One region of the Halalkalibacter sp. HAAS-P013 genome, then DNA from elsewhere that is predicted to be linked to it. Evidence: riboswitches for the same ligand, from Rfam matches in the RefSeq annotation. Region 1 holds a riboswitch; each other region holds the start of a gene.
What was found. A riboswitch is a leader RNA that binds a small molecule or an ion and turns the genes downstream of it on or off. The one in region 1 is predicted to bind cyclic di-GMP.
Positions count from the first base shown of each region.

Region 2: it holds a riboswitch for cyclic di-GMP, as region 1 does, so the genes downstream of both, AC1FXP_RS16250 (chemotaxis protein CheX) here and AC1FXP_RS09420 (type II secretion system protein) in region 1, are expected to answer to the same signal.
Region 3: it holds a riboswitch for cyclic di-GMP, as region 1 does, so the genes downstream of both, AC1FXP_RS00275 (PAS domain S-box protein) here and AC1FXP_RS09420 (type II secretion system protein) in region 1, are expected to answer to the same signal.
Region 4: it holds a riboswitch for cyclic di-GMP, as region 1 does, so the genes downstream of both, AC1FXP_RS16320 (Flp family type IVb pilin) here and AC1FXP_RS09420 (type II secretion system protein) in region 1, are expected to answer to the same signal.

Region 1 is NZ_JBWQTU010000005.1:229,267-234,311, reverse strand. Features, by position in the region: gene AC1FXP_RS09440 (hypothetical protein) at 1-667, opposite strand, end outside; gene AC1FXP_RS09435 (PilW family protein) at 682-1,176, opposite strand; gene AC1FXP_RS09430 (prepilin-type N-terminal cleavage/methylation domain-containing protein) at 1,166-1,642, opposite strand; gene AC1FXP_RS09425 (prepilin peptidase) at 1,655-2,395, opposite strand; gene AC1FXP_RS09420 (type II secretion system protein) at 2,483-2,842, opposite strand; cyclic di-GMP riboswitch class II at 2,985-3,068, opposite strand; gene AC1FXP_RS09415 (bifunctional folylpolyglutamate synthase/dihydrofolate synthase) at 3,304-4,599, opposite strand; gene AC1FXP_RS09410 (valine--tRNA ligase) at 4,752-5,045, opposite strand, start outside.
Region 2 is NZ_JBWQTU010000012.1:82,243-87,287, forward strand. Features, by position in the region: gene AC1FXP_RS16235 (hypothetical protein) at 1-31, opposite strand, end outside; gene AC1FXP_RS16240 (hypothetical protein) at 380-937, opposite strand; gene AC1FXP_RS16245 (flagellin N-terminal helical domain-containing protein) at 1,038-2,387, opposite strand; cyclic di-GMP riboswitch class I at 2,653-2,739, shown strand; gene AC1FXP_RS16250 (chemotaxis protein CheX) at 2,858-3,319, shown strand; gene AC1FXP_RS16255 (methyl-accepting chemotaxis protein) at 3,346-5,045, shown strand, end outside.
Region 3 is NZ_JBWQTU010000001.1:45,493-50,537, forward strand. Features, by position in the region: gene AC1FXP_RS00260 (hypothetical protein) at 1-110, opposite strand, end outside; gene AC1FXP_RS00265 (DUF3900 domain-containing protein) at 286-1,341, shown strand; gene AC1FXP_RS00270 (restriction endonuclease) at 1,561-1,947, shown strand; cyclic di-GMP riboswitch class I at 2,251-2,337, shown strand; gene AC1FXP_RS00275 (PAS domain S-box protein) at 2,461-5,045, shown strand, end outside.
Region 4 is NZ_JBWQTU010000012.1:99,584-104,628, forward strand. Features, by position in the region: gene cpaB (Flp pilus assembly protein CpaB) at 1-234, opposite strand, end outside; gene AC1FXP_RS16305 (pilus assembly protein TadG-related protein) at 252-1,157, opposite strand; gene AC1FXP_RS16310 (TadE/TadG family type IV pilus assembly protein) at 1,160-1,537, opposite strand; gene AC1FXP_RS16315 (A24 family peptidase) at 1,534-2,025, opposite strand; gene AC1FXP_RS16320 (Flp family type IVb pilin) at 2,118-2,291, opposite strand; cyclic di-GMP riboswitch class I at 2,375-2,457, opposite strand; gene AC1FXP_RS16325 (DUF192 domain-containing protein) at 2,693-3,031, shown strand; gene csrA (carbon storage regulator CsrA) at 3,082-3,306, opposite strand; gene fliW (flagellar assembly protein FliW) at 3,307-3,756, opposite strand; gene AC1FXP_RS16340 (hypothetical protein) at 3,900-4,265, opposite strand; gene AC1FXP_RS16345 (DUF6470 family protein) at 4,574-5,045, opposite strand, start outside.

The sequences.
Region 1 (5,045 bases):
CATAGACTTCATTTTCTTTAATGGTCAGGGAACTTTGCCTAAGATTGGTATGTCTAAAAACAGTCAAACCTCCAAAATCAGTGTTTATTGAATTATATTTATTCCAAACACTCTCGAATTGCGGTTCTGTTATTTGAATAATATCTTCACTACCTACTTCTACTTGCTGTCGTTCAGCATTTAGGTTCCCACCTATAAAGTTAATCGCTGCTCCTTGTCCAAAATACCTGCTGACGATTTCTTTATGCTTTGAGGCATGTATCGTAATTTCACGATTTATTTGGGGGTCTTGCTTCAAACTTGCTGTTACCGTCGCTTCAATGGTTTCTTCATTTTCACTATTCTCTGACTCTTCCACTAGTTTTGCTAACACTCTAATAACGATCGTTTCAGAGGCAATTTCGTATTCTTGAAATACATCCTCTGTTTGAAACTCTTCAAAAATATAAATAGGTTTTTTTTCCGCAGTTTCTATATCATCAAGAAACAAATCTATCGCACCTTCAAGAAGATAAAATTCCTTTTCGACTGACGCATTTTGAGCAATTGTTTTTTGGCTGTATGTAGTTTGAGTTAACATGGACAGACCAACAATCGATATAAAGACAATCACAAAAAGAATGAGGATTAAAGCAGCCCCTTGTTCAGATTGAATATGCTTATTCATTTTTTTCATCCTTTTCAATTAAACCGATTATAAAAAATAGTACTAGTAAGTTCGATACTTCTTCCTGACTTTTCAATTGCGAGAATGACCTCAACCAAATTAGGTCTGTCGCTGTCACCTTCCATGATCTCAAACTTACTGATATCTTCAGAAAGAATGTTGCCATTTTCACCAAGTCTCATCGTACCCTTACCGTCTATTTCTTCATACGTTAAATAAACATCAGAGCACCTATTTTCCTCTACATCATTTTCAGAAATACAAACCAATTCCCATTTATTTGCTGACTGAACTTTTGTCCAAACAACATTTTTATCACGCATTTTTTCTGTGATCCTTTCCATAATAAAACGCGCTTCTCGTTGTAGATCATTTTGCACTGAAACTTCTCTTTCTGTATTCATAGCTAATGAAACCATCATGACAATTGGGGTTGTGACAGCAACCATAATGACAATAGTGACAAGAAGCTCAATTAACGTTACACCGCGCTCGTTGTTAAAAAGCATCTTTCTTCACCACCGTTATTAGTTCAACCTCATTCAACTTCGTAAACATACCACTTTCAGGCCCAGAAGAGATAAGAGAAAAATTGGATACCTTTACTGAAACTTCGTTAAAGCTGAGATTAGCCGAATATGGAAGGACCGTTACCTCAATTGTATAGTCTCGTGAACTATTCAAGTTTTCTTTATAAATATTAGGTAAGCTATAATCAGCATCTGAGCAAGCTGCAGATTTACCTTCACTATTCCAACAATACACGCCTTCATGATGAAACCCACCGTCTGAGTCATTTAACCTGGCCTGTTCGATTACAGTCTGAGCAATATAGGCATTTCGTGTATCTTGGTCTTGACTGACAGTACGAGAAAACGTACCTGTCATAATCGTTAGTAGAGGAACGAGGATGATTCCAGCTATAACAATCGCCACAAGCAGTTCAATTAACGTTACACCTTTCTCATCTCCCATCCTACTACCTCCCTACCAAAAGCTTGTATACCAATTCCAAATATCAAATCCAAATAAATAGGCAGCTATCGTTCCAATAAAGATAAAAGGTCCAAAGGCAATCGGTTGTTTCCGTTTCACTACTCCTGTCAGCAACAAAATTCCACCAACAACAGCACCAGCAAATGAAGCAAGCACAAGACTCATGACCGTCAGCCAAGGACCAAGTGCAACCCCAATAGCTGCATAAAGCTTTATATCGCCACCACCCATGCCGCCACGACTGGCAATTGCGATTACTAGTAACAATACAAAACCAACAACCCCACCAGCTAGATAATACCAAAATGGCTCACTTCCAATAAATAAACGACTAATGAGTAAAACAACAAACATTGGTATAGTCACCACATTAAGGATCAGTTGTTCCCGAATATCCGTTAATACGGAAATAACTAATAAAACGGTAAGGATAAGAGCAGGGATCAACTCCCATTCAAACCCAACAAACGTATAGACAACAAAGACAGATGTAGCTGTCAACAGCTCTCCAAATGGATATAAAGGAGAGATCTTCACTTTACAATAACGACATTTCCCTTTTAAAAAGAGATAGCTGAAAACTGGTATTAGATCAAAAGCTGATAGCTTATGTTTACAATGTGGACAATGAGAAGGAGGGAAAGCAATCGATTCTTTTTTTAATAGACGAATGGCAACGACGTTGAAGAAGCTGCCGAGTAGTAGTCCTATACAAAAAACGTAAAAATCCATAATAAACAAATTAAACTTTCCCCCTTTTTTAAAATAGCTGTCGTAAATAGGACGACAGCTATCAAATATAACTTTCTATACTCTTGATCAAGGAGTACTATATGTTATAGTACCACTATTAGTTAATGTAACATTAGTAATAACATGCCAACTAGGGATATCAGATAAATACTCTGGAACTAAAGGTGACTCATTAGTAATTAAAGCTTCCCTATCTGCTGCTGCCGTTGGTAAATCATTATTAGGATCAATTAGATATCTATTAACTGCATCTTGAAGTAATTGGACATTCCTTACATCAGTATTAAGATCTGCTTCATCGGTACCCGACATCACCATCGGAATAACAATCGCAGCAATAATACCTAAAATAACAATAACAACCAATAACTCAATAAGTGTTAAACCTTTTTGATTTTTAAGACGTTTTTGAATAAGCTTTCTCATTCTATTTACTCCCCTTTTTCACCTTATAAATATATGTCAAAAGCAGGCGGGCCCACCGTGCTTTTTCGACCACAAAAATATCCACCTTTATCCAATAACAGCATATTTGGCATAAAAAAAGACCTCATTTACTACTAATTAGCAAAATCAAGGTCGGTTGCACCAGTTGCTCTATACGACTTAGGTGCCCACATACAAGTCATATTTCATCGCGTTCCAAATATGTAATATTGTTAAACTTAGTTTAATTTCATAGTGTCTTAATGTCAATACTATTATCCTACTAAACGGCAACATTCCAGTACTTTCAACAATTTTGTCAATATTTAAACTGGACTTTCGTCACACTTTTCCAAAAATTTCAGCAATTTTAAATCTCCTCTCCTTCTTTTTACCTATTTGCCCTTATCAAAAAAAGAACTCACTAGTTTTACCTAGTGAGCTCCTTTCCCCTTTTCACTCTACTCCTTCAACCACTTACCCCTTACAGAAGAAATAAAGTATAGAGAACCTGCAACAATAAGCATTTCATTCTTTTTTAATGCCTGTACTTCCTCTTCTAAAGCTTTCTGCCAATCATCTTCAAAACGTTTATTTATTACAGATGCTTGTTCGTATAATGCCTTACTAGTAGCTGCTCGGAAGAAATCAAAGCTAGTAAATGTAAACGAGGCATTCATTCGTTCAAACGGCTTTAATAAAATACCCATATCTTTTTCTTTCGTTGCCGCAAGTAAAAAACGATATGTTTGTTCTGGGTAATGAAGCGTGAGCGTTTTTTCTAGCGATTCCATCCCTTCTTTATTATGCGCACCATCAATCACGATAAGTGGATCTTCGCTTACTTGTTCAAAACGCCCTATCCAAGTTGTTGCACGTAATCCTTTGCAAATCGAAGACATAGGAATACCAAAATTATAATTCTCCACCAATATTTCCAAAGCTCTTATCGCTACGGCCGCATTTTCTCTCTGATGTGGCCCAGACATTTGAATGGTTACATCATTTATTTGGTTATTCATTCTTTCATAAGAGAAAACTTGAAATCTTCCTTCAATTCGAATTAAGGTTTCGTTAAAATCAATTCCAAGTTGCGTATAAGGAGCCCCAACATTGCGCGAAACATCCCCTATAATCTCCTGAGCCTTTTTTTGCGAGACACCTGATACGATCGGAACACTTGGTTTTATAATCCCTGCTTTTTCAGATGTGATTTCAGGAAGCGTTTCCCCTAATATGTGCATATGGTCAAACCCGATTGATGTAATGACTGACACTAATGGAGTAATAACATTGGTTGAATCATACCTACCGCCTAAACCGACTTCAAGTAAAACAATGTCTGGCTTAGCAATCGTAGCAAAGTAATAGAAAGCAATCGTTGTGATGACTTCAAATTCAGTAGGGCTTCCAAGTTCGGTACTCGCTAATTCTTCAACTAACGGTCGAATTTGTTTTCCAGCTTCAACTAGTGCTGCCTCCTCAATAGGGTTTCCGTTAATCGAAATCCGTTCTTCAAAACACTCAATGTACGGGGATGTAAAAGTTCCTACTTTATAACCAGCTTGTTCGAGAACATGTCTCATAAAGCTTACAGTCGAGCCTTTGCCATTCGTTCCACCTATATGAACTGCTTTTATTTTTTGTTCAGGATGTTCAAGACGCTCAAGCATCCACTCCATTCGTTTTAATCCTGGTTTTATTCCAAATGGGAGCAACGAATGGATCCATTCAATCACTTCTGTTCCTGTTTTCACTGTAGACCCCAACCTTCTTTCGAAAAATCTTCTCTTAATAGTACCTTAGAAGCCTATTGAATGAAATGCGATCATCTTTTTAAAAGAAATAATGATCTCACCAATTATAAACTTAAAAGAAAGAAAGCCCAAAGAGCTTTCTTTCTTTTTCATTATGCTTTTAACTCAGCTATTCTTTCTTGCACCGTTTCGCGTTTAGCGATATAGTCAGCCTGCTTGGCTTTTTCTTCTTCAATCACTTTTGCAGGTGCTTTTGCAATAAAGCCTTGGTTTCCTAATTTCTTTTCAACACGTTCAACTTCTTTATTTAATTTATCCAGTTCTTTTTCTAATCGAGCAATTTCAGCATCTAAATCTAGTAACCCAGCAAGAGGTAAAAATAATTCTACACCTGAGAGAACTTGTGACATTGACTTTTCAGGCGCCTTCACATCTATTCCTATATC
Region 2 (5,045 bases), on a different contig from region 1:
ACTGTTTCTTTTGATGCAAGTCCTTGTTCATGATATCAACCTATCCTCTTCATAAACTTATTTACTTCATTATTTCATACTATCGCATATAGAAAACTGACAATTTCCAAACATACCTACTAATATATCTACAGCTCACTAGCAATTGTAGCTATACCTTCTCATTCACATTTCCCTAAAAATAGAAATAGCCCCTATCTCATAATGGAAGTCGAGGCGTTGGATCATTTGTTTCTAATATCTAGTTGTACGCAGGAAACGCTTTAGAGTAAGGACCCTGCTCTTTGAAACACAAGAACCGTCCCAACGTTTCTCCGGTTGAAAGAGTCTTATGAACACCTCTAAAATATGAATCTAAAGCTCACTAAATGTTTTATGTCTACCTAGTTATAAGTTCATTTATACTTTCCGAAATAAACTTTCCATTCATATTTTCAATAATATTCTTTGAAAATTCATCACTGCAAGATACTATACTATCTGCTACTTCTAAGGCTTCTTTTTCATGAATTCTATCTGCGTATAGTTTTTCAGATTCAGACTTAACTATTTCCTCACTTAGCTTCCCCATCTTTATTTGCTGAACATGAACTAACTCATGAACTATTGCTAACCTAACATAAACTTTAACTATTTTATAGAATATACTTTTTTCATTATAAATTAGTTCAAATCTTTTAGTACAATCTTCGGCAATCCTTCTTGTATTTAAAAATATTTTTTTTGAATCCTTAAATTCCTTAATACTCCTAATAGTTGCTACTGTACAGCTTTTCAGTTTTACTTCACTATTTTCAAATAGATCGAACATCGTATCCATTTCTTGAATATCCAAAATATCTTTAACTTTTAAAATATACTTCTCAAGAGAGTCACTAGCTATATAATCTTTTATCTGCAATTCAGTTGGTTTAACCAAGTACTCTTTTATTGACAAGATAGATACCTCTTTTTCTTTTTATTTGTCTATGAAAATCATCCCTATATAAAAAGAGACCCTAGCATATCTAGAGCCTCCCTTAAGTTGAATATTAAAATTATCCAAGTAATTGTAATACAGCTTGTGGAGCTTGGTTAGCTTGTGCAAGCATTGCTTGAGAAGCTTGAGAAAGAATGTTGTTCTTCGTCATTTCCATTACTTCACGAGCCATGTCTACGTCACGAACACGAGATTCTGCAGCTTGAAGGTTTTCAGCTGACGTATTTAAGTTATTAATAGTATGATCTAAGCGGTTTTGAGTAGCACCTAATTTAGAACGTTCAGCAGAAACAGATTCAATAGCAGTATTAATAGTCGTAATGGCTGCCTTAGCATTATCGTGTGAATCTACTTTAACACCTTCCACCCCAAGAGCTCCTGATCTCATATCACTTATAGCTAAACGAATTGACTGATTTTCATTTGCACCAATTTGAAATTGAAGAGCAGCACCTTTTACTTCAATAGCACCGTTTGTAGCGTCGCTTAACGAATTATCTACAGTAAGTTGGAACCCACCAACATTAACTTTACCGTCTGTTGATGTAACAGTTTGTTGATCAAGCTGCACTCCTGCTTTTTCAACAGTAAAAGTAGCTTCCATACCAAAATCCATAGTAACATTCCCGTTACCAGTTATTGAGCCAGCTCCAATAGTTAGACCATCATTCCCACCAATTGTGATTGCACCTGTGACATCTTGATCATCTAATTGTTGAAGTAAGTTACCTTCTTTATCTTGTAATGTAATTTTCTTACCTGAGTTTGTACCTTCTTCTACTATAATATTAAAAGAGTCACCAATATCCACATTTGAACCAAATGCTGTTATAGCAGCGTCATCAATACCAGTACCACTGTCATTAACGTTTGCTGCAACTGCTGCACTTGATGCTACACTCACATCATATGTTCCTTCATTCATAGCATTTACAGCTTTTGCACCTTGGATGCTTGTTCCACCAGCTGTTAATTCAGCTTTTTGTGATTGTGATCCATCAACTAATTTCTTTGTATTAAATTCAGTTGTATTACCAATTCTATCAATTTCTTCTTTTAATTGATCAATCTCTTTTTGAATTTCTCCGCGATCCTCTTTGGTATTAGTGTCGGTTGAAGCTTGAACAGCTAACTCACGCATACGTTGAAGGATTGAGTGTGTTTCTTGTAGAGCACCTTCAGCTGTTTGAATTAAAGAAATACCATCCTGAGCATTACGAGAAGCTTGATCCAAACCACGAATTTGTCCACGCATTTTCTCAGAGATTGCTAGACCTGCTGCATCGTCTCCTGCTTTGTTAATACGAAGACCTGAAGCTAGTTTCTCCATTGCATTTTGTCCGTTTTGTTGGTTAACGCCCATCTGACGATAAGTGTTCAACGCTGGAATATTGTTATTAATAATCATCTAAATTTCCTCCTTGAATGTACTCCCTCCACGTCCTTGTGTCGGGATCTTTAATTTTAAGCCTCAAGCACCTATGTCGGCCGCCATACGCACTTTCAGCTTTACAACTCTATTATCGGACGGACATTGGTAGATGTTTAGCAAATTCTAAATCTTTTTCATTATTTTTCTATTTTTTCTGTACCAACCTTGTAGAAATTTGTAGAATCAGTTGAATTAGCATATTTTTCAGTATATGATAATAAGGCAAAAGCTCTACATATATAATTGAAAAAGGCAAACTACTCGAAAGTGTAGGACGCAAAGCCTAGGGACTAAGGTATTACCATACTATGTTCGCCTGGTTACCAAACAAAATGATAGTGTACATACTATGTTTATTTGGCTATTCCTGTTTTTAGGAGTAGCCATTTTTAGTACACAATATTTTTCAGCAAAAAACTACTCTAATAAGGATAAGGAGGATGAATATGATTTCTACAACAGATATGACATATCAGACAAATATTAATTTACTACAAGGCATCATTACCTCTATGAAAAATGTCGTCCCTCTCCATCTAACAAATTCCTTTCCACAAATTACTGGACAATCAATTTTTCTCGATTATGGTGTTTTCATTAAAATTACGGGTGATATTAAAGGGAAGTTAGTCATGACTGGAGATTTATCAGTCTTCTCGGCAATTGGTCAATCCATGTTCGGGTTATCACTTGAGGGCGAGATGCTAGACTCGTTTATAGGTGAGTTAGGTAATATGATAGCCGGATGTTTTTCGACCATCATTGATGAGTATGGTGTGACTACAGATATTACTGTTCCTTTTGTTATGAAAGAAAGCACGATCCTAACTGAGTTCGACAAAGGCATGCAAGTCCCTATCACATTGGTTAACACTGGGAATATTGATATATATTTATTAATAGATTAATCGTAATTTCACTTGGAGGCTAACCCATGGAATTAAGCAAAGAAAAGAATTCCGAAAAACGCACTAAGTTCATGAATCTTACCATAAGAAAGAAATTGATTAGCAGTTTTCTTTTAATTGCCCTTTTATTTGGGATTGCTAGTTTCATTTCCTTTTATAACCTTAAGCAAACGAACGATTCATACACGTATTTAGTTGAAAATGTGTATGAGATTCGCTCTATTAGTCAGGATATTGAAACATTAATTAGTAACCAAGCAAGTGATCTCAATGCTTACTTATTATTTGAAGAAGAAGTATTTATTGAAGAAATGAATGCAAATAATCGAGAGATACATAGTTTAATTGAACAGGCTCGTAACTTAACGTTCTTAGAAGAAACAGTAAGTCATCTAGACCAACTTGCAACACTCAATAATATTTTCCTGAGTGAATCCGAAAGAGCGATTAACATTTCGAGTTCTATGCATGATCATGCGATTCACGTAGCAAATGAAAATGTTTTGCCAATTAGTATGGAAATGCGCGAGGTATCTCAGACACTCACTGCGTTTGAAGGAGAGATACTAGGAAATAGACAAGCTGAAGTAAGTCAAATGGCACAAGGAGCTTCCTTTTTGGTTCTTGTCGTTAGTATCGCCGCTTTCTTACTTGCCATTGTAAGTGGGATTTTTGTTTCTAACCTCATCGCAAAACCAATTATTAATCTAAACGCTCTAGCAAAACAAGTTGCTTCCGGAGACTTAGCTGTGTCGCGAATGAACATAAAAAGCAAAGACGAAATTCATGAGTTAAACGAGTCATTTAACAAGATGACCGACAATTTAAGAGAGATGATCTCAAACATTCAGACGAACTCTGAACAAGTTGCAGCTTCATCTGAGCAACTTAATGCAAGTGCCAACGAATCGGCAAAAGCAACTGACCAAATTACAGAATCGATTCAATCTGTTGCTTCAGGCGCTGAAAAGCAAGCCGAGAGTACAGCAAGTGCGAATGATACAGCGAATGAAATCTCTGCTGGGGTTGAACAAATCGCTAGGAACATCTTTTCTGTTTCAGAAGCAACAAACACGGCTAGGCAGAAATCGAATAATGGGTTAGAGATTGTTGAAAAGACAGTCGACCAAATGAATGCCATTAACAACCAAGCTCATGCAACAACTACAGTTATTTCGAACTTAGAGGAAAAGTCGAGCGAAATCGGTAGAATCATCTCCCTCATTACAGCTGTCTCAGACCAAACGAATTTGCTTGCGTTAAACGCAGCAATTGAAGCAGCTCGAGCCGGAGAGCACGGAAGAGGGTTTGCTGTTGTAGCGGCTGAAGTTCGTAAACTAGCAAAACAGTCGCACCAATCAGCTGGACAAATTAGTACGTTAATCAAAGATATACAAAATGATATTCAACGATCTGTTTCTTCGATGGCTGAAGGCCGTGACACGGTCCAGCAAGGACTTGTGTATGCGACAGAAGCTAGGAAAGAGTTCCAGGGAATTTCTTCTTCCATCAATGACATTTTCACTCAAGTCGATGAAGTGTCTGTTGCCGTTCAGCAAATTGCCATTGGTACAATGAACATGCTTGAATCGATTAAAGAAGCGTCTACGATTGCGGATAACGCATCACCTTACTCACAAAATGTCGCTGCTGCAGTCGAAGAGCAAACAGCAACGATGCAAGAGATTTCTGCGTCGGCTGAGATGTTATCGAGAATGGCTGAGGA
Region 3 (5,045 bases), on a different contig from region 1:
AGAAAACTCATTAATATGGCTGGAACAACTACATTTTGCCTAAATAACATTGTTAAAATAATTAAGCATGTTCCGGCTAAATATAACCAGTGTGCAATTGTTAATTCCATTGTTCTAATCTCCTTTATACGGATTTTAGAAGAAACGATACCATCCTATGCAGGAGCCCAACATGATGTGAAAGCGGTCATATACGTACACTTGAATAAAAGACATTATAGAAAAACAATGATATAATTTGTACGTTAATTTTATAGTGCTTAATTTGAGGAACTAGGTGATTTTATGGATTTTACGATTAATTATTTATCCTTCTTTGTCGTTCAAGTCGACGGACAAGGAGAGCAAGCAGATAAGCGCTTTAAGCATTATCAAACATTAGATGAAGTGATGTACATAGATAGTGCGTTAAAAGAATTTCTTGATGGCGAATTAATGAAAGTCGCGAAAAGAAAAGTAGACCGGAACCCAAAGTCAGATTCAGTCCCAACGAAAATCGGTCGGTTTATTGTGGAACCAGGATATGATCTAGAAACAAACCCTAATTATAATATGTTTCATCGAATTCGTTCAGCTGCTTCAATAGATGATTTTAAAAATAGCAGTGAAGAGTTGGTTCAAGCTTATATGGATACAAGTGCGATAAGGGGAGGAGCACTACTTGTTCTTCGAGCTAAATTTAATAAATACTTTGATGAACCATTTGTCTTTGTTTTAAAATGTGATTTTGAACAAAAAGTAGCAACCATTACAGATGAAAAAACGATGATTCGTAACGTTGAACGAGCGATCACAACAAAAAACATGAAATCAATCCAATACCCCTACATGCCGGAAGAGGGTATGCTTGAAGAATGGGAGCTGAAAATCCACCAATCTTCTCATGCACGCTACTTCGAAGATTTCTTGAAATTCGTTGAGTATCACCAATCAATGCCAGAAATTATGAGAGAACAGGTCATACAATTCGCCCAACAGCACATCGCTGAAACGTATCAAGAAGAAAGTGAAGAACGGGTGAAGGAAGAGGAATACATTGAAGCATGGGCAAACACACCAAAGCGTGAATTACAGGAGAAATGGACGACAGAGCAGGTGGTAGAAGCCTCTGCCCACCTTGTCGAGCAAGCCCCGGAAATTAGTCTTAGCTTTAAATTAGATGAGGTTCAAGTGAAGGGGCTATTATCTGACTTTGGTGAAAACATTCACATTGCGAAGGTGAATGGGAAGTATGTGTTGTTAGTGGAAGGGTTCAGCCTAAATTTTGAGAAGGGGCATTCGCCAGTGGAGTTTTTGAAGCCTGAGAGCTTGGAGGACGTGTTGAGGAAGATTGGGAAGTAGGGAGAAATAGCGCTTAAAATAAAGGTTTTTGAGCCCAATTGTGACCCCAATTATGACCGCTGTTTGATCAAAAAAATCAATTGAAAAGGTTTCCTATATTACAAGGCACTCAATATGTGAGTGTAAATCCTCCGCTTTGAAGAATTAGAGAAAGTTGTTGATCCTTTAACGGTTGTTAAAGAAAAACTAAATGAATTAAAAAATGAACTTGCAGATAATTTGTTAAAGAAGTTAAGGGAAGTTCACTGGATGAAATTTGAGGATATAGTTGTTGAGTTGCTAACAGAAATGGGATATGGGGATGGAAAAGTTACACAAAGATCAAACGACGAAGGGCTAGATGGTGTTATCAAAGAAGATAAACTAGGTCTTGATAATATCTATGTTCAAGCTAAACGTTATGCTGCAAGAAAGGGTGTGTTTATTACAACCTCTTACTTTACAGAAAATTCCAGACAATATGCTGAACGATTAGAAGCAAAGAAAATTATATTAATAGATGGAACAGAATTGGCAAAATTAATGATTGATCATAATGTTGGGGTAGATATTAGTAATACATTTGTTGTGAAGTCTATTGACTATGATTATTTCAAGGATGAATAATAAGAAGTATAATTTCATGAACCATATTACTGAAAATTAGAGGTTGTAAGGATAGGGAAGTTTTTATACTAGGTACTTTTTATCGTTCCCATATGAGCTTTAAAGTGGAGAATCGAACCATATACACATGTTTTTTAGAGTTCCTTTGGAACGCGAAAATTATTTGCCGGGATTACCGGTACTTTGTTCTTTTTAGGACCTGTTCTGAATATAGGTTCAATCCGGATTATCAATGAATTTCTTAGGGACTCTAAACTTCCATCTCTGGTCTCAGCTAAAAGCTATTTCATAGGCTTTTCCGCATGCCTGATATGGCAAACTTATCGAAAGGTAAGGGCGTAAAGCTATGAGTCTAAGGTTTGTAATAACTAGGATTGCCAGGCTGCCATAAATGTTAGAATTTAATATTTTTGACAGTTGCTGTTTAATAAATAGCAGCTTTTTTTATGGTAAAACGGTTATAAATGGTCATTATTTCAAACTCTTTATTCGTTTTAGGAGGATATTACTACAATGTTGAAAGATGAAAAAAGTTATTCAAATATGGTTCTTGAATATTTAGATACAGGTCATTATATTTATCAAGATGGAAAATTAGTTTATGTAAATAAAGCCTTTTCCTCTCTTTTTGGTTATTCAAAAGAAGAAATTTTGGAAAAAGAATTTACGATATATGATTTATTTTCCTCTGAGGATATTCCTTTCATTCAAAGACAGCTCACTAAGAGAATCAATCAAGAAATAAAGAGCGTTCGATATCAGGCTTGTGGAATAAAGAAGGATGGAAGTTTTGTTGATGTCGATATGCATGGAACAACAGCAGAGCTGGATGGAGAACAAGTTATTATCGGAACAGTGATGGAGATGACCCATCAAAGAGAGTTTCTAAAGAAGTTATCAGATAGTGAGCAACGCTACAAGTCCCTTTTGTATGATAATAAAGATGCGATTTACTCTATGGATCTAAAAGGAAATTACCTTGAAATGAATCCGTCAGGTGAAAGACTTACAGGTTACACGGAAAAAGAAATGGTAGAAGGTTCTTTTCATTCTCTCATTGCACCAAAAGATCTAGAAAAAACGATCGCGTATTTCGAAAAAGCAAAGCAAGGAATGACTCAAAACTATGAGATTCAATTCTTTAACAAGAAAGGTCAGTGTCTTGACATTCATGTGACCAATTCGCCAATGTATGTCGATGGACAGATTGTTGGGGTTTACGGCAATGCTAAAGATATTACCAAGCAGAAGCAGACAGAACAACAACTGCGTGAAAAACACGATGAATTAGAGTTAATCTTTCAAAATACATCGGATGCCATCTTTATGATTGCCCACGATGGCAGCATCATAAAAGCGAATAGTCAATTTGTCAAAATGTTTGGTTGGACAGAAGATGAGCTCAGGCAATCTCCCGAGCATACGATTATACCTGAACATTTTAAAAAAGATCAACAGGCGCTGCTTCGTAAGTTCAAAGACGGAGAATCTATTTCTGATCATGAGGTTCAGCGAGTTCATAAAAATGGAAAGAACATTGATATTTTAGCTTCCTATAAGGCTGTTAAGCACCCTGAGGCTGTGGCAATTGCTATTTATAAAGATATTACGGAACAGAAAAAATTACAGAATCAGCTCATTGAAAGTGAACAACGTTATAAGTCCCTTTATGAATATAACTATGATACCGTTTACTCAATGGATTTAGAAGGTCATTTTATAGAGGCAAATCCATCCTGTGAGAAGTTAACAGGCTATACCACCCAAGAAATACAGAACATGTCTTTTCATTCCATGATTTCAGTAGAGGATTTACAAAAAACACTTCAGTACTTTGAAAAGACCAAAGAGGGATCACCGCAAAATTATGAAAGTGCAATTATTAATAAGCAGCGACAAAAAGTTTATATTAATGTAACGAATGTTCCTATTTATGTCGATGGTGAGGTTGTCGGTATTTTTGGAATTGCAAAAGACATTACAGAACAAAAGAAACAGGAAAAAGAAATTGAATATATGGCATACTATGATCAACTGACAGGACTTCCAAATCGAACATTATTTCGTGATCGACTCCATCAAGCATGGAAGCACTGTCAAAAAGAAAAGGATTTAATGGCTGTCCTATTTTTAGATTTAGATGGCTTTAAATCGGTGAATGATTCACTGGGACATCAAACTGGGGATCAATTATTAAATGAACTGTCAACTAGGCTGCATGGATTTGTTGACAGTGATCATACGGTTGCTCGACTGGGAGGGGATGAATTTACAATACTGCTTCCTGAGATAAAGGAAATAGAAGATGCTACAGATGTAGCCCAAAAAATCATTCATGCGTTAAAAGAACCGTTTGTTTTTCAAGATATTGAGTTTCATTTAACTGTTAGTATTGGACTTTCCTTTTATAATGGAGAAGATGATCTCGATGTTGAGACAATCATTAAGCAAGCAGATACCGCGATGTACCATGTTAAGGAACGGGGAAAGAATAATTATGCGGTGTTTAAACAAGAGTTGGATCAGCAATCGTTAAGAAAAGCCATCTTAGAAAATGATTTCCGCCAAGCATTAGTGAAAAAGGACTTTGTGCTAGAGTATCAGCCTATTGTAGATATTACATCAGGGGAAATGGTTTCCATGGAGGCACTCGTTCGATGGAATCATTGTAGTTTAGATCTTATTTCGCCAGCTGAATTTATTCCACTAGCAGAAGAAAAAGGTTTAATTATCCCACTCGGAGAATGGATCTTAAGGACAGCCTGCCAGCAGTGCAAGGATTGGCATGACAAGGGATTCTCCCCACTTAAAGTTTCGGTTAATGTTTCGGTCTTACAACTACAGCAAGGTCAAAAGTTTATTCATACAATTGAAAAAATTCTTGATCAAACGAAACTCGATCCACACTATTTAGATTTAGAGATAACAGAAACCGTCTTAATGCAAAATGAAGAAGCATTAATCGATATTTTAGAGCAAATTAAAAAGATGGGCATCAGCATATCCATTGATGATTTTGGCACAGGATACTCGTCCATGAGTCATTTAAAGAACTTTTCGGTCAATACATTGAAAATTGATCGCTCCTTCGTCAGCGA
Region 4 (5,045 bases), on a different contig from region 1:
AAATCCAGAAACACTCTGTACCTCATTAACAGCAATCGAAATCGCCCTTTTTCCTTTTTCGATTTCAATCGTTTGCTGAACTTCCTCTTCTGTTTCCTCTCCCTCTTCACTTTCGAGGCTTGTTGCTGTTGCAACTTGATTCGTATTGTCATTATAGGAAATGACAATAAAGAAAAGGATCGACATCATCATTCCAAAAATAATTGCAAGCATCCATATTTTTTTCGTACTCATTTATGTCTCACCTTCATTTATTGAATAAGTTTATAACCAAATGTTCCGTAGTTCGTTTGACCTTGAGAAGACTCCCCAGAATGAGCAAATTGAATAAATCGTCCTGTTACTTCAGCTCCCTGATTTGTCGAGGCCACACTTTCAATAAAAAATGATGCAAACCCAAGGACGCGAACTTGTTTAATTTGGTTTTGATCTGCTTGTACTGGTTCAAAGATTGGTATTAAGACAACTCTTTGACAGCCTGGCGGGTAATCCAAATACGTTGCATTCGGGCAAGCTGCAATTCGTGGCGTGACCGCATCCCTTGTTGGACCAGCTAAATTCCCCGTTTGCGTACCGAGAACTGTTCCTACTTTTAGTTCAAACTCATACCCATTTCTTAGGTCGGTTTCGTAGTTTCTAGCACCAGTCCCTGTCAGCGCGATTGCTCCAAAGTTTCCGCTTGCAGAATCGCTTACTTTTAACGTTTGAACTGCACCGAAGGACAAATCCATAGAAGGTTGAACGCCTAATGGAATGGCACCTTTCCCCGACGAAAGTGGCTGAAGCTGGACAGCCGCACTCGCTTGAATCAATGGCTCTTTGATTCCAAGTGCTTTAGCAAAAAACAACGTTCCTTTTTGGCTTCCGATTACTTCAACTAAGGAGTTACTTTGATTAATGCTCGTTTGAAAATGGGCTGGCTCTCCATTATTCATCAGAATTGTTTGTCGAGCTATCTCCATTGATTTATCACGATTTTCGGGGAGTTCTTGAGCCGCAGCTAGCACGGCAGCATCTGCAATCTTTTGAAGTCTACTTTTTTCAAGATAAAGAGACCCCATATCAATAACTAATGCCATAAAGCCTATAAACATCGTCATACATAATGCAACTAAAACAATGACCGCTCCCTCTTCCTGCTTAAGAAACCTCTTCATCCTCATTCCACCCTCATCACCGTTTTGGATCTAACTGTAAGAGGGTCAGGTAACACACTTCTGAATAAAGGAATCGAAAAGGAAATAGGATATGATAGATCTATCGTTACATACGAACCTCGTGTCCGGCTTGTTGTAATGGGCGCAATGGTTATATTTTCAGCGCGTAATGAAGGCGACGCTTCTTTAATGCGTAATACCACTTCCGCATTTGTCCCACCAACACTAGCTACTCTAGCCCCTTCCCGACTAGCATGCTCAAGTGTCAAATACGCATGGAAAATCCGTCCAAAATCGATAATCCCAAATATCAAAAAAACAAGGATCGTGAGGGTTAATGCTAATTCAACAACTGCTTGACCCTTTTCTGACCGAATCACAGCAAATTCACTCCCGAATAGCACACAGTCCCCAACACGATCGCAACACCATATGGAAAGGCATGGTGCATTTCATCTTTATTTAATCCATCCAATGTTTTTAAACGAAGGGTGAAGAGAATGCGCTTTAATGAACTTAGTAATTCCTTTTTTGTTACTAATATAATGAGAGCAATGATTCCGCCAAATATAGCTGTATATAAGAAAGATCCGAAGACAAAAGCTGGTCCTTGCAGCGCTCCAATTGCCATAAGAAGTTTCACATCACCTGCTGCCATACCTCCTAATGCGTAAGGGATGACGAGTAAACAGAAGCCAATTAGTAGACCTAGGAAACTTAGTAGAAGACCTTCCCAGCCGTAAATGATGGTGTTAAGGATCAACCCTAATAGCATCGCTGGGAGGGTTACGATGTTAAGGATTTTACGATTTTTGATGTCTGTGAATAGGGAAATGCCTAGGGCTAGGAATAAGATAAATAATGTCATTGTGTATCACCTCGAAAAAAAAGCCTACTTCTCATGGAACAAATGCTCCTAAAAGTAGGCTTTTTAATTTAGTTAAGTCGTTTTAAAACTATTTAATCTTCACCAAATAATGAACCTCTAACAGCATCAAATACCTCTATTAGATCATCACGGAAGAACCCTAAAACCGCAACTACTCCAATAGCAATAACCCCCAAAATCAAACCATACTCAGTCATACCTTGTCCTTCTTCTTCTTTAAAAAACTTCATAACTTTGCTCATCATAATGTGAGTCCCCCTAAAAATGTTTTTTGTATAACTGCATAAAAAAATACTACTCCCCGAAGAATAGTATGTAAGTTACTATTTCCGGCAACTGGCTGGCATATCTAAGATAAAAGCCCCTATAGTTTTGCGTCCCAACGTTTCCACTGGTTTGCCCTTTTCATTATTTGTCTACAATCAACTGTGTAACATTATGTAAAATTACGGCGCTGTTTGTAATTTGATAATACATCTGCTTAGTCTGATCAACAATGACAAAATTCTTCATCTATTACATTATTTTGGTAATAACCTTATCAAAAACCTAACATATTGCCTGTTTTTCTCTAAAATATTCCTACCATTCCATAAATATCTAATATATCCAGCTTTTTAAGTTCGAAAAAAGGTCGTGCTTTGCTATGAAAATCATTTCTGAAAATAAAACTATTCAAACGCCAATTACCATTATGAAATATGAGACCTTCTATAAAAGGTTAAAAGGCTTGATGTTTCGTATTAAGCCAATTGTGAACGAAGGAATCCTCCTTGCACCTTGTAATTCGATTCATATGTTTTTTATGTTCTTTCCCATTGATGTTGTTTTTTTAAATGACAAGAAACAAATTGTCCATTTAAAAGAAAAAGTCCAGCCATGGACGATGATCTTCCCCATAAAACAGGCAACTTCTGTGTTAGAGTTACCTGCTGGCACGATATCCACCTACTCACTTCAAAGAGGAGATGCCATTGTGTTTTAACATAGAAAAAGCTAGCTATTCCTGTGTAGGATAGCTAGCTTACTTGCATATCATTTCCCTTTCAAAAACCCCTTCAACACATCCACTGAAACCGTCTGCGCTGCCGCACTATTCTCTTCCTGAATCGCCAAGTATACTTCCTTACGATGTATTTCGACATGTCTCGGGGCATCTATTCCGATCTTTACTTGATCGCCTTCAATGGCAATGATTTTCAGCTCAATGTCATCACCAATTTGAATCGCTTCTTTTATTTTTCTAGAGAGAACAAGCATTTACTTTTCCCCCTTCGCTGCTACAGGCTCTTTAAAAATAGCATGCTTCGTTTGATAATGACTGTCACTCATAAGCAGTTGTTTCCCTTTTTGTTTGTTCGTATTAATGATGACTGGTGCTTGAAGATTCGCTGTTGTATCGTTAAACGGCTCTTTTACCGTAAGCATAACAAATGTTGCTACATCTTCTGACCTTTCAATCTCAAGTGTTTCAAGAGTGGAGTTAGGTAGCTTCACTTGATAACCAGGGACAAATTCAAACGGACTAATCAAGATGAAGGCAACTTCTGCTGTTTTCGTTGATTGCAGGACAAAAAAAGGCGTTCCTTCTTCAAAAGGAAGAAGCACAAAAGAGGTCTCGCTTTCAAAAGCGGGAATCCCTTTTTCAAACGTAATGACTCTTTCTTCGTTTACTTCAATTTGACCTTGATATTTCGTTTCTAGTTTCATCGTATCCTCACTCATTCCATCTGTACTAGTTATTATTAGCTTCATTGTACCATAACACAATTCGTCATTCTTCTACGTAATTAATAGCTGTTTCTCAACAAAAAAATTCCCCACAAACAGCTTGCGTAGTGGGGAGCGGATTCTTATTGATTTTTTAATAATGCAATATCACGCTTGTTTGTTTGGGTTTCTTGGAATAGGAGGTTAATGTCAGCAGTCATTTTATAGTAGGAGAGCTCTAGCTTGTCAAAACGTTCATTCGTTTCTGTTCGGAGTGCTGTGATGTCTTCTGTGTTTTGAGCAGTCATTTTAATCAAAGATTCTAAAAGTCGTTCATGTTGGTTGAGACGAGTTTCTACCCTATCTAATCGTTCTTCGACTCTATCTAATCTCTGATCTACATTGTCTAACTTTTCTTCAAGCCTACCAAACCTAACATCGATCTGTTCAAACTGCTTGTCCATCTTCTCATTCATTTGTTTTAAAAGAGTTAAGATTTCCTTTTCCATCACATCCACCTCCAAATTATTATTGAGCACTAATCTCTCTATCAGTTTATGTCGAAGACGGGAAATTGTAAAGTCAGTCTTACTTCCGCTCTTATATTAAGCCATTATTCCCCAATTCCTTTGTCGATTTCCCGGGAAAGGTGTTACTTATTTCCTTAATAATGAAACAAATCCACAGGACGGTTTTGTTTAAAAGCCATGTGTTTGGTTCGCTTTTTAATTACCTGAACAACAAAAAAGCCGCAGTGCGTAGGCCACTGAAAAAGGTACGGTTTTGACCTTTTCCGTGGCCTCGCAGAGCGACTTCTCTACAACGCCATATTCACATTGCCACCAACAACTTGAAAAGACATTTGATTTTTTTGCTTTACGTACGTTTCTGTTTGCCATTTCGGAATGTCAATCTGTATTTCCTTGCGATCAACTTGAATTCCAACTGGCTTGTAATTTGCCTGTACAGAGACATCACTCGGTTGAAAATGAAACTTCACTCTGTCCATGGACAGAGGCATATATCCAAGAGTCGCTTGTTTCTCAGGGGGTTCGCTGTTCACCTTAGAAATTCTAGCAAGAGCACCTGTTCCATTTTCAATTCGCATCATTTGATCGCCTTGCTGCACAGTTCGGGAAATAAACTGAGCGGCTTTACTTTTGCCACTAGCTAAATATTCTTTATTTTGCCTTAGTGCAGGTACTAGATTGGCATCAGCAAATGCTTCTGTTTGATCAATATGCATCACAGCAGCTGTTTTGCTTATTTCAATCAGTCCATGATGCTCT